DNA from 2 places in the Streptomyces sp. NPDC060028 genome. Region 2 is predicted to be linked to the other one. Evidence: riboswitches for the same ligand, from Rfam matches in the RefSeq annotation. Region 2 holds a riboswitch; the other holds the start of a gene.
What was found. Region 2 has a riboswitch for guanidine ahead of ACFWBF_RS30675 (DMT family transporter). Riboswitches for the same ligand answer to the same signal wherever they lie in the genome.

Region 1 (5,186 bases), on a different contig from region 2:
GCCCCGCGCTCCGGCGGAGTCGTGCCCGTGGCTGCCCCCGCATTCCTCCGCGTCGTGATCACGGTCGTCAGTTCGACGAGCGCCGAGACGAGGGCGAGCAGACCCCCGGCGGCCTGGGTCAGATCCGACCAGTGCATGCGCAATCTCCTGACGCTGGGCGAGCGGCGAAATACGCTCGGTGGACCCCCTGATTGCAGGGGCCGGGAAGGCCGTCCGGCAACGGAAATGGACGGGGCTGAACGCGACGGCCCCCGTCCGTACGTACCTGACCGGCGAAGACAGCACACGAGGGAGACGTGTGGATGACCCGTTCACCGGATGTCCACGGGATCGATCCGTCCGGGGTGACCACCCCACGGCTGCTGGCCGAGCACCTGGAGGAACTGCGTCTGCGCGCGGGCTTGTCCTACGCCGAGATGGCGGAGAGGGCCGGCCGGCTTGCGAAAGGGGGGCCGTACGGAACGCTGTCGAAGGGCTCGGCGCACGCCTACGCCACGGGCGAGACGGTTCCGCCCCCGGAGCGTCTCCTGACCTACCTGGCGGTGTGCGGGGTCCTCCCTGCCGGCATCCGCCCGTGGATGGCCGCCCGCGAACGGGCGCTCCCCGGCCGTCGGTCCGCTCCCCCGGGCGCCGTCCGGGTCCGCGAAGCCCTGCCGCGCCGGCTCGGGGTACGCGCCCCGATCGTGTTCGAGGGGGCCCCCGACGAGCCCGCCGGCTACGTACCACGAGATCTCGACGACGGCCTGCGCGAGGCCCTGGCGACCGCCGCGAAGGACGGCGGCTTCCTGCTCCTCAACGGCCGGTCGTGCGTGGGGAAGACGCGCACGCTCTATGAGGCCGTCCTGGAGGTGCTGCCCGAGTGGTGGCTGGTGCACCCCGCGAGCACCGACGCGATCCGTGAGCTGGCGGCGGCGCCGACACCCCGGACGGTGCTGTGGCTGGACGAGCTGCAGGTCCACCTCGGTACCGCGGACGCCCTGACGGAGGGCACCGTACGGACCCTGCTCCACCGCGGCACGGTGATCGTGGGAACCATGTGGACGACCGAGTACCAGGCCCGCGTCCTCGCTCCGCGCCGCGAGGGGGACAGCCGGGGGGACGAGGACCGCAGGCTGCTCGAACTGGCCGTCGTCTTCGACGTCGCCGGCGCGTTCACCGCCTCCGAGACCGCCCGCGCCCGGGAGCGGGCGCACGAGGACCGGTGGGTGCGTGCCGCGCTCGACAGTCCGGACACGGGATTCACGCAAGTCCTCGCGGCGGCACCCGATCTCGTACGCCGGTGGGAGTGCGCGCCGGACCCCTACGCCGAACACGTCATCACCGCCGCGGTCGACGCCCGCCGTCTGGGCGTGCACGGTCCGGTGTCGGAGGAGTTCCTGCGGGCCGCCGTGCGCGCGTACCTGAAGGGCCGGCGGGGCGTCGCCCCGCGCGACTGGCTGCGCAGCTCCATCGACTACGCCACGGCCCCCCTGCGCGGCGTCGCTCCAGCCCTGATGCCCTGCGCCGACGGGGACATGGAGGTCACCACCGGGTACGTCGCCGCCGACTACCTCCTCCAGCGGGCGCGTGAGACCCGTCGTACGGTCTGCCCCGACGACGCGGTGTGGCGGGCCCTGAGCGAGCACTGCCATGCCCCGGACGACCTCGAACGCCTCGCCCGCGCCGCCGGCCTGCGGATGCGGTACCCGCAGGCCGCCGCCTTCCACAGGCGGCTGGCCGACCACGGCGACCACGACCTCCACGGCGCCACCGAAGCCTTGGCCGAGGCGCTCCTGCGGGAGGACCGGATCGAGGAGGCGATCGAGGTGTTGCGGCCGACGGTGCACGCGGACTGGCACCCCGGCAGGGCGCGGGCCACGGCCCGGTGGGCCGGGCTCCTCGCCGGCCGGGGCCGGGCGCAGGAGGCGATCGAGGTACTCGGGGCACAGGGCGAGAAGCCGGAACTGATGAAGCTGCTGGTACGCGTGGGACGCCCGGACGAGGCGGTCGAGGTGGCGAGGCGGTGGGCGGCCGACGGCAACCGTTTCGCCGACGGTCACCTGGCCGACCTCCTGGCGGAGCTCGGTGACGAGGAAGCGCTACGGGCCCGGGCGGCGGCCGGGCAGGTGAACTCGACCGGACGACTGGCCGAGCTGCTGGCCCGGCGCGGCCGGCGCCGCGAGGCGATCGCGCTCTACATGCCGTACGTCCACACCGAGCGGGGGGCCGCCGACCGGGTGGTCGAGCTGTTGGTGGAAGAGGACCGCGTCGAGGAGGCCCTCGCCGTGCTGCGCCCCTTCGTCGAGGCCGGCTACAGCAACGCCTGCAAGATGCTGGCCGAGATCCTCCTCGCACATGGCCGCGAGGAGGAGGCCGTCGACCACCTGCGCGCGGCCGCGGCCCGGGATCCCAACCTCCGCGAACAGTGGGCGGAGCACTGCCCGCTGGACGAACTGCCCGGCCTGGCGGCGACCGGCATGTGGCGCGCGGTCGCCCGCTGGACGCGGCTCCTCGCCCGGCAGGGACACCTGGACCGAGCCCTGGAGATCGTCAAGCCCCTGGCGGACGGCGGGAGCGTACCGGCCGCACAGCACCTGACGGAGCTGCTCGCCGACCACGGGCGGCTGCACGAGGCCCTCGACCTGCTGCGAAACCTGATCGCCAGCGGCGGGCCCCCCTCCGCGTGGTGGGCCCCCGAGCAGCTGGCCCACCTCCTCTTCGCGCACCGCCTCGTCGGCGAACTGCGCACGGAGGTCGAGGCGGGCACCGAAGGCGCGGCCCGGCTGCTGCGTCGACTCACCCACGGGGAAACGGGGGCGGTGGCCGAGGAGCGGCGGGAGCGCTACCGCGGCTGGATCCTCCCCGAGCACGGCGTGTGCTGAACGGCCCCCGTACGGTGCGCGGAGCCTCAGCGCCGGCCCAGGGTGCGATCGAGGAGGGGCAGCAGGCGGTCCCAGTGGCGCTGTAGCGCCGAGGGGTTGAAGGCGTCGGTGTCGGCCATGGTGAAGCCGTGGACGGTGCCGGGGTAGACCTCGGAGGTGTAGCCGACGCCTGCGGCGTCCAGGGCCTGGTCGAGCTCGCTGATGGCTTCGGGCGTCATGTCGTTTTCGGCCAGGCCGAGGTGGACTTGGGCGGTCAGCTTGGGGACTTGGCGGTGCGGGCTGCCGGGCGCGTCGGTGACCAAGGGGCCGGGGTGGAATCCGGCGACGGCCGCCACCTGGTCGGGGTGGGCTGCTGCGGTGCGCATCGCCAGGACGGCGCCCATGCAGTAGCCGATCACGGCGACCGGTCCGGGGCTGACCTCGGGCCGGGTGGTGAGGAACCTGAGGAAGGCGTCGGCGTCGCGCAGGGCACGTTCGGTGGTGTGCGCCTCGATCAAGGGCATCAGTTGGGCGAAGACCGCGGGCCGTATCTCTTTCGTCAGGTACGCGGGAAGTTCGATCACCGGTGCCGGGCCGTGCCGGTAGTAGAGGTTGGGGACGAGCACGTAGTAACCGTGCTCGGACAGTGTGCGGGCCATTTCCTCCAACACGGGCCGCACGCCGATGGCGTCCATGTACAGCAGTACCCCCGGGTGCCGCTCGCCACGGGCGGGTAAGGCGGCGAAGGCATCGGCCCGGCCCTCGGTGGTGGGTATCTGCAGCCTCTTGGTGGGCATGGCGAATCTTCCTTCCCTGGGCTGATGCAAGTAGACAGCCCCTACCAGGGGTTGGGGTCAACCCGGGGTCAACGTAGCCGATCACCCAAGCAGGCGGGTGCCCCGTTTCGGCTCGCGGAGTCGATGTGCCTGAACGGAGGCCATGCACGAGGGCCGGAAGCGGGTGAGGAACGTCACCGCGGGCCGGGCCCCGGCCCGCCGCCTCCATTGCTAGGTTGTCCGGCGGCCGGATGCACGGCCCCGGACGAGACGCGCCGTACCCGGTTACGCACGACGACGCGCGCGGTGCTGCACGAGCAGCGCCGCCCGCTGTCCGCACCGCGGCAGCGTCTTCGTCGAGCAAGATGGGCCGAACCCCATGACCGTGCCACTCACCCGCAGCCTCCACCGGACGACCGCGCATGCCGCCGGGGGCCGTACCGCGCCTGAGCCGGAGCGGGGGCCGGCGGACCGCTTTCCGGACGGCCCCGGCCCTGGCGTCCCGGTGCCCGAGCACGGCGCCTGGCTGCGGCGCGGCATCAGCCGCAACGGCGGACCCCTTCTCGAGGAACGTGAAGCGGTGTGGCTGCAGGCCGGCCCGTACTACGCCGACAGCCGGGGTTTCGCCGGTACGACGTCTTTCGACGGCTCCCGGGTCCGCTTCCACCACCTCACGGGCGAGCCCGGCGAAGACACCGGCACCTTCCGGCGGGAGGGTACGGATCTCGTCGAGCGGGGCACCAACCCGGACGGCAGTACCTTCCTGGAGATCTGGACCCCGATGTCCGGCGCCGAGGGTGCCACCGGCTCCTGGTCCGGTCCGGACCACCACGTGGTGCGCGTCGGCCGACACGTGGTGCACGTCGATTCCCGTGCGGGTACGTACTGGCGGCTGTGACACGCGGGCCATCCGGGCGGGAAGCCCGGCCCGTGCGGCATGGCGCCCAGCTCTGCGGTGCCCCGCGGCGGATGCTGATGCCTCCCGCGGCAGGAGAGGCCCGTGAGTGATCCCAGCCCCCGAGTGACCCCGAGGCCGGCATCCGACTCGGCGGGCAGTGACATTCCCGCCCCTGGTGTCATCGGCATCGGACTCGCCGCAGTGCTGACGTTCGCGCTCGCCCAGGGCTCGTGGCAGTGGTTCGCCACGTTCATCGGGGTAACGCTCCTCGCGGTGATGCTCGCCTTCCAGCGACGGGCGCAGTGGACGCCCGACATCCGCTCGGCCTACATGCGCGGCCTCGTCGCGTACGCGCTGGTCATCGGCCTCTGCGTGGCAGTCGCACTCGCCCCCCTGCTGCAGCGCCAGGCCTGGCTGTTCCCGATGCCGGGCTCGCGCGGCGACTGCGAGCTGCTGGGCAGGTACCAGGCCCTCCAGGTGGAGGCCGCGCTCGGTAACCTGGCCGGCCGTGACGGCACGGCCCTGGCGTTCACGCAGGACATCCAGGGCCGTAGGGCCGTCGCCGAGTGCCTCGCGGCCACCACGACCCTGTGGCTGCCCCTGTACGGGGTGGGAGCGGCGGTGCTGGTGGGGACGGGTGCCTGGCTTTGCGACCGGGCCCGGGCCCGTCGG
Region 2 (5,186 bases):
CGACATACGCGACCACCTAAAGATCGCCGCTCCCCAGTTGGCGTACGGGCGCAAGCCAAGAACACTCTACTCGCTGGCGGGGCGTCGACGGGTGGATTTCTAACGACTTCGTCGACCACCTCGGCACCACGTACTCGTGACCGCGTGACAGTTGGGACACAGCAACCGCAGGTTCTCGCGGCGGTCGTCGCTCCAATCGCCGTTGATGTGGTCGACCTCCAGGGTCATAGGGTCACCAAGCCACTCGGGCGGTGTTCCGCAGGTGTCGCAGCACTCCGGAACACCCATGTCGTGCAGGGCCCTTCGCAGGAGTCGGCTACGGGTCCGCCACTTTCCCTCGTGCTTGACGAGGATTTCATCAGCGGGCTTGCGGGGTACGCGTCCAGGCTTGCCGCGGCCGTGTGCCTGACCGAGGAAGTGCGACGTGTCCAGCCCCGATTCGAGGACCCACGCCTTGAGAGATGCCCTCCACCCTCTACTGTCGGGCCGATCGAGACGCCGGAGGGTCTCCGCCCAGGAGCGCGACGTGGCGACGGCGTTCTGCAGAGAGGGCTGATCCGGTTTCTCGTGGAGCCGGTAAGGGCGTCGGTCGAAGTGGGATATGTCGATGCCGTAGGCGGAGAAGCGCCGCATGAGGTATTGCCGGAGCCGCTGAGGGTGCGGCTGTATCCCGTAGCGGTCGATGACCTCGTCAATGTCCTTGCACCGGGCCGCGGCGTCGGCCAGGACTTCCCGCGTGTAGTGGGCGGCGCTGGTCACCGGCGTCCCTTGCCCCGGCCGCGGTACGTGTCTGTCGTGGAGTGGCAGTTGGGGCAGAGCAGCCGCAGGTTGGCCGGTTGGTTGTTGCGCCAGTCTCCGTCGATGTGGTCCACCTCCAGAGGTAGTGGGTGCCCCTGCCAGACCGGCTGGATGCCGCACCTTGCGCACTGTTCGGGTACACCCAGTGCGCTGAGCGCCCACTTCAGATGTTCACTCTGAGCTCGGCGGGTATGAGGCCCGTTCTGCTTGACGAGGATCGCCTCCGGGGTTCGCCTCGTCTTGGGCCGCCCCGCCAGGGAGGTCGGCGCGAAGTGCGAGGTGTCTATGCCGAATGCCTTCACCTTGCGGCTGATGTGGGTGTGGTGACCGCCCACGACCTCGAGCCCGAGGCGCCGCAGTACCTCACACATGTTCTTCGAGAGGGCGACCGCGTCCTCCAAGACCTCTCTCGTCCATTTCTCCCCCTCCCGCTCGAAGTGCGCGACGTTCACCCCGAGCTTCCGCATGCGGTCGTACAGGTACCGCCTCGACCCGCTCTTCGGGTCCACCCCCAGCTGTTCCAGCGCCTCCGTCAGCGTGCGTGACGTGCTGGCCGCCGCCGCCAGGCGTTCCTTCGTGTACGGGCTGGTCGGCATCCCGTGTCCCTCCGTCCCCGGCCGCGTGCGCGGCTCTCGTATGGGGTAACGGACCGATAGTCGGACGGTTACGGGTTGTTTCGTCCGATAAGCGGAGCGGCCCGCGCCGGATGGGGGCGGGCCGCTGCGTTCGGGAGGGAGGGGGTGGTCAGATTCCCAGGTCCTTGATGATCTTGGCTACGTGGCCCGTGGCCTTCACGTTGTAGAAGGCGTGCTCGACCTTGCCCTCCTCGTCCACGACCACCGTGGAGCGGATGACGCCCGTGACCGTCTTGCCGTACAGCTTCTTCTCGCCGTACGCGCCGTATGCGGTCAGCGTCTCCTTGTCCGGGTCGCTGACCAGCGTGACCTTCAGGTGCTCCTTCTCGCGGAACTTCGCCAGCTTCTCCGGCTTGTCGGGGGAGACGCCGATGACGTCGTAGCCGGCCGTGGCCAGCACGTCCAGGTTGTCCGTGAAATCGCAGGCCTGCTTGGTGCAGCCCGGGGTCAGGGCGGTCGGGTAGAAGTACACGATCACCTTGCGGCCCTTGTGCTCGGCGAGCGAGACCTTGTTGCCGTCCGCGTCGGGCAGGGTGAAGGCAGGGGCGGTGTCGCCCGGCTGAAGTCGCTCGCTCATGTCGGAAGTCTCCTCGGGAGGGGATCGATATGTCTCGAGACTAAGCTGACAGACTGTTCATGGCGGACTACGCCCCCACAGACCACGACGACGGAGGCAGCGCGGTGTCGGAAGCCAGGACCCCCGCACAGATCGAGGCGGACATCGTCCGCAGGCGCGAGCAGCTCGCCGATACGCTCGATGAGATCGGCGTGCGCATGCACCCGAAGACGATCATTGGGGATGCCAAGGCGAGGGCCGTCGGGATCGTGGACCACGCAGCCGGGCGTGCCGTGGTCGCCGTGAACCGTCTGATGACCGATGTGCGCGACGGGCTGCGCCACGAGGACGGGGCTCCGCGCGTCGAGCGGATCGTTCCTGTCGCGCTGGTCGCGGTGGGTGTGGCCGGGCTGGTGGTGCTGTCGGTGCGGCGCAGGCGCTGAGGTAGGTTCGGGGCGTGAGCGACGACATCACCGACACCACCACGCACGACAAGCTCCCCATTCGCATGCTGCACGACCGCGTGCTCGTGAAGTCCGACTTGCCGGAGGGTGAGCGGCGCTCGGGCGGCGGCATCCTGATCCCGGCGACGGCCGCGGTGGGCAAGCGGCTTGCCTGGGCCGAGGTGGTCGCGGTCGGGCAGAACGTGCGCAGCGTGGAGCCGGGCGACCGGGTGCTGTACGACCCCGAGGACCGGGCCGAGGTGGAGGTGCGCGGGGCGACGTACGTGCTGATGCGCGAGCGGGACCTGCACGCCGTGGCCGCGGAGCGGCTGGAGGGGTCGAAGGACTCCACCGGGCTGTACCTCTGATCTGACCTGCGAGAAGGGCTGGTGACCACGGTCACCGGTCCTTTTTCTTGTGCTTTGCCCGCCCTTTGCTAGGGTGGTGGGGAACCCCCGACGAGACGCGCCGTACCGGGTAGCTGGACGCAAAGACGACGCACCCCCCGTTCGCTCTCGTCCCGGAGGTGCCTGTCATGGCCTGGGTTCTTCTCATCGTCGCCGGTCTGATCGAAGTCGGCTGGTCGATCGGCATGAAATTCACCGAAGGCTTCACCCGGCTCTGGCCCAGTGTGTTCACGGGCGCCGGAATCGTCGCCAGCATGGTGCTGCTCTCCGTCGCCGTCAAAACCCTGCCGATCGGTACGGCGTACGGGGTGTGGGTCGGCATCGGTGCGGCCGGTGCGGCGGTGCTCGGCATGGCGGTGATGGGTGAGCCCGTCACCGCCGCGCGGATCTTCTTCATCTGTCTGCTGCTGGTCGCCGTGGTGGGCCTGAAGGTGACCTCCGGGCACTGAGCACCCGGGCTATTCGAGCAGGTTCGTCGGGGGGCGGGGGCGCAGGCCTTCGGTGGTGCCGGCCGGGTTTCCGGTTGTGGCGCCGCCGTCGGTCTGGCCTCCGTCGGTCTGGCCTCCGTCGGTCTGGCCTCCGTTTGTCTGGCCGCCGTTTGTCTGGCCCCCTTGTGTTTGGCCGCCCTGCGTCTGCCCGCCCTGGGTCTGGCCGCCCGTGTTCTGACCCCCGTTGTTCTGACCCCCGTTGTTCTGGCCTCCGTTGTGCTGGCCCCCTTGGGTCTGGCCTCCGTTGTTCTGCCCGCCCTGGGTCTGGCCCCCGGTCGGGGGGCTCGGCCGTACCGGCGGGGCCGAGGAGTCGTCGTCCGGGGTCTGCTGCGGGGTGTTGGGGATCACCGGCGGCGGGGGCCGGTCCGCGCCCGGCATGAGTTCCAGGTCGAAGTCCACCGGGTCCGTGCCCTCCAGGGCCGTCTTCGTGTACTGCGCCCAGATCCGGGCCGGGTAGCCGCCGCCCCCGATACGGGCCTCGCCGAGCGCGCCGTACAGGGACTCCAGGGTGCCCGTGTCCGGGTCCTGGCCCATCATCGAGACGACCGTGACGAGGTCCGGGGTGTACGCCGCGAACCAGGCGGAGCGGTCCTGTTCCCCGGTGCCCGTTTTGCCGGCGGAGGGGTGCCCGGCGGCGAGTGCGGCCGTACCGGTGCCGTTGTCCACGACGCTGACCAGCATGGACGTGGTCGTGTCGGCGGCTTCGCGGCTGACGGCCTCGTTCGCGCCCCGGTCCGGGAGGGCGATGGTGTCGCCCTCCTTGGTGATCTTCTCCAGGAAGGTGTGCGGGGTGTGCCGGCCGTGCGCGGCGAGGGTCGCGTACGCCTGGGTCATGTCGAGGACGCTGGCCTGCATGGTGCCGAGCGCCATGGCCGGGCCCGGGTCGAAGTTCGGGGTGTCGGCGGGGATGCCGAGGTCGATGGCGGTCTTCTTGACCTTCTCGGTGCCGACGTCGACGACCATCTGCGCGAAGACGGTGTTGACGGAGAGGTCGGTGGCGGTGTTGACGGTGATGTTCCCGTAGCTGAGCTGTCCCTCGTTCTCCGGTGCGTAGCGGATCCGGGTGCCGACGACGCGGCGCTTGTTGTCGCCGTTGTAGATCGTGTACGGGGTGATCGTGCGGCCTTCCTGCGTACGGGAGTTGTTCTGCACGGCGGCCGCGAAGACGAAGGGCTTGAAGGTGGAGGCCACCTGGTAGTCGTGGCGGGTGGCGTTGTTGACGAACTGTTTGGTGTAGTCGATGCCGCCGTACAGGGCGACGACCTTGCCGGTGGCCGGGTCGATGGAGACCGCGCCGGTGCGCACGAGGCGGTCCGCCTTGCGCTTGTCGGGGTCGAGTTCGCTGACCATCTTGTCGTTGACGGCGTCGACGATGGCGTTCTGGCGGCGCTTGTCGATGGTCGTGGTGATGCGATAGCCGCCCTCGGCGAGGGTTTTGTCGTCGAGGATCTTGTTCTCGACGATGTAGTCCTTGATGGCCTCGACGAGGTAGCCGCGCTGCCCGGAGAGCCCTGCGGCGGCGCGGACCTTGCCGGGTTCGGGGAAGGTGGTGGCCGCGCGTTCGGTGGCGGTCATCCAGTTCTTCTTGACCATGCCGTCGAGTACGTAGTTCCAGCGGGCGACGGCGCGGGGGCGGCTCTGGGGGTGGGCGAGGACGTCGAAGGCGCTGGGGGAGTTGAGGAGGGTGGCGAGGTACGCGCCTTCCGCGGTGGTGAGTTTGCCGACGTCCTTGCCGTAGTAGGCCTGTGCGGCGGCCTGGATGCCGTAGGCGTTGCGGCCGAAGTAGCTGGTGTTCAGGTAGCCCTCGAGGATGTAGTCCTTCGACTTTTCGCGACCGAGTTTGATCGCGATGAAGAACT

Region 1: it holds a riboswitch for guanidine, as region 2 does, so the genes downstream of both, ACFWBF_RS17505 (hypothetical protein) here and ACFWBF_RS30675 (DMT family transporter) in region 2, are expected to answer to the same signal.

Annotation. Positions count from the first base shown of each region.
Region 1 covers NZ_JBHWVJ010000031.1:10,212-15,397, reverse strand. The annotation lists gene ACFWBF_RS17520 (hypothetical protein) at 1-137, opposite strand, end outside; gene ACFWBF_RS17515 (helix-turn-helix domain-containing protein) at 303-2,861, shown strand; gene ACFWBF_RS17510 (dienelactone hydrolase family protein) at 2,888-3,637, opposite strand; guanidine-III (ykkC-III) riboswitch at 3,857-3,920, shown strand; gene ACFWBF_RS17505 (hypothetical protein) at 3,996-4,514, shown strand; gene ACFWBF_RS17500 (hypothetical protein) at 4,617-5,186, shown strand, end outside.
Region 2 covers NZ_JBHWVJ010000086.1:5,909-11,094, reverse strand. The annotation lists tRNA gene ACFWBF_RS30705 (tRNA-Leu) at 1-52, opposite strand, end outside; gene ACFWBF_RS30700 (HNH endonuclease) at 100-759, opposite strand; gene ACFWBF_RS30695 (HNH endonuclease) at 756-1,394, opposite strand; gene bcp (thioredoxin-dependent thiol peroxidase) at 1,543-2,010, opposite strand; gene ACFWBF_RS30685 (DUF3618 domain-containing protein) at 2,115-2,432, shown strand; gene ACFWBF_RS30680 (co-chaperone GroES) at 2,498-2,800, shown strand; guanidine-III (ykkC-III) riboswitch at 2,857-2,935, shown strand; gene ACFWBF_RS30675 (DMT family transporter) at 2,968-3,288, shown strand; gene ACFWBF_RS30670 (transglycosylase domain-containing protein) at 3,298-5,186, opposite strand, start outside.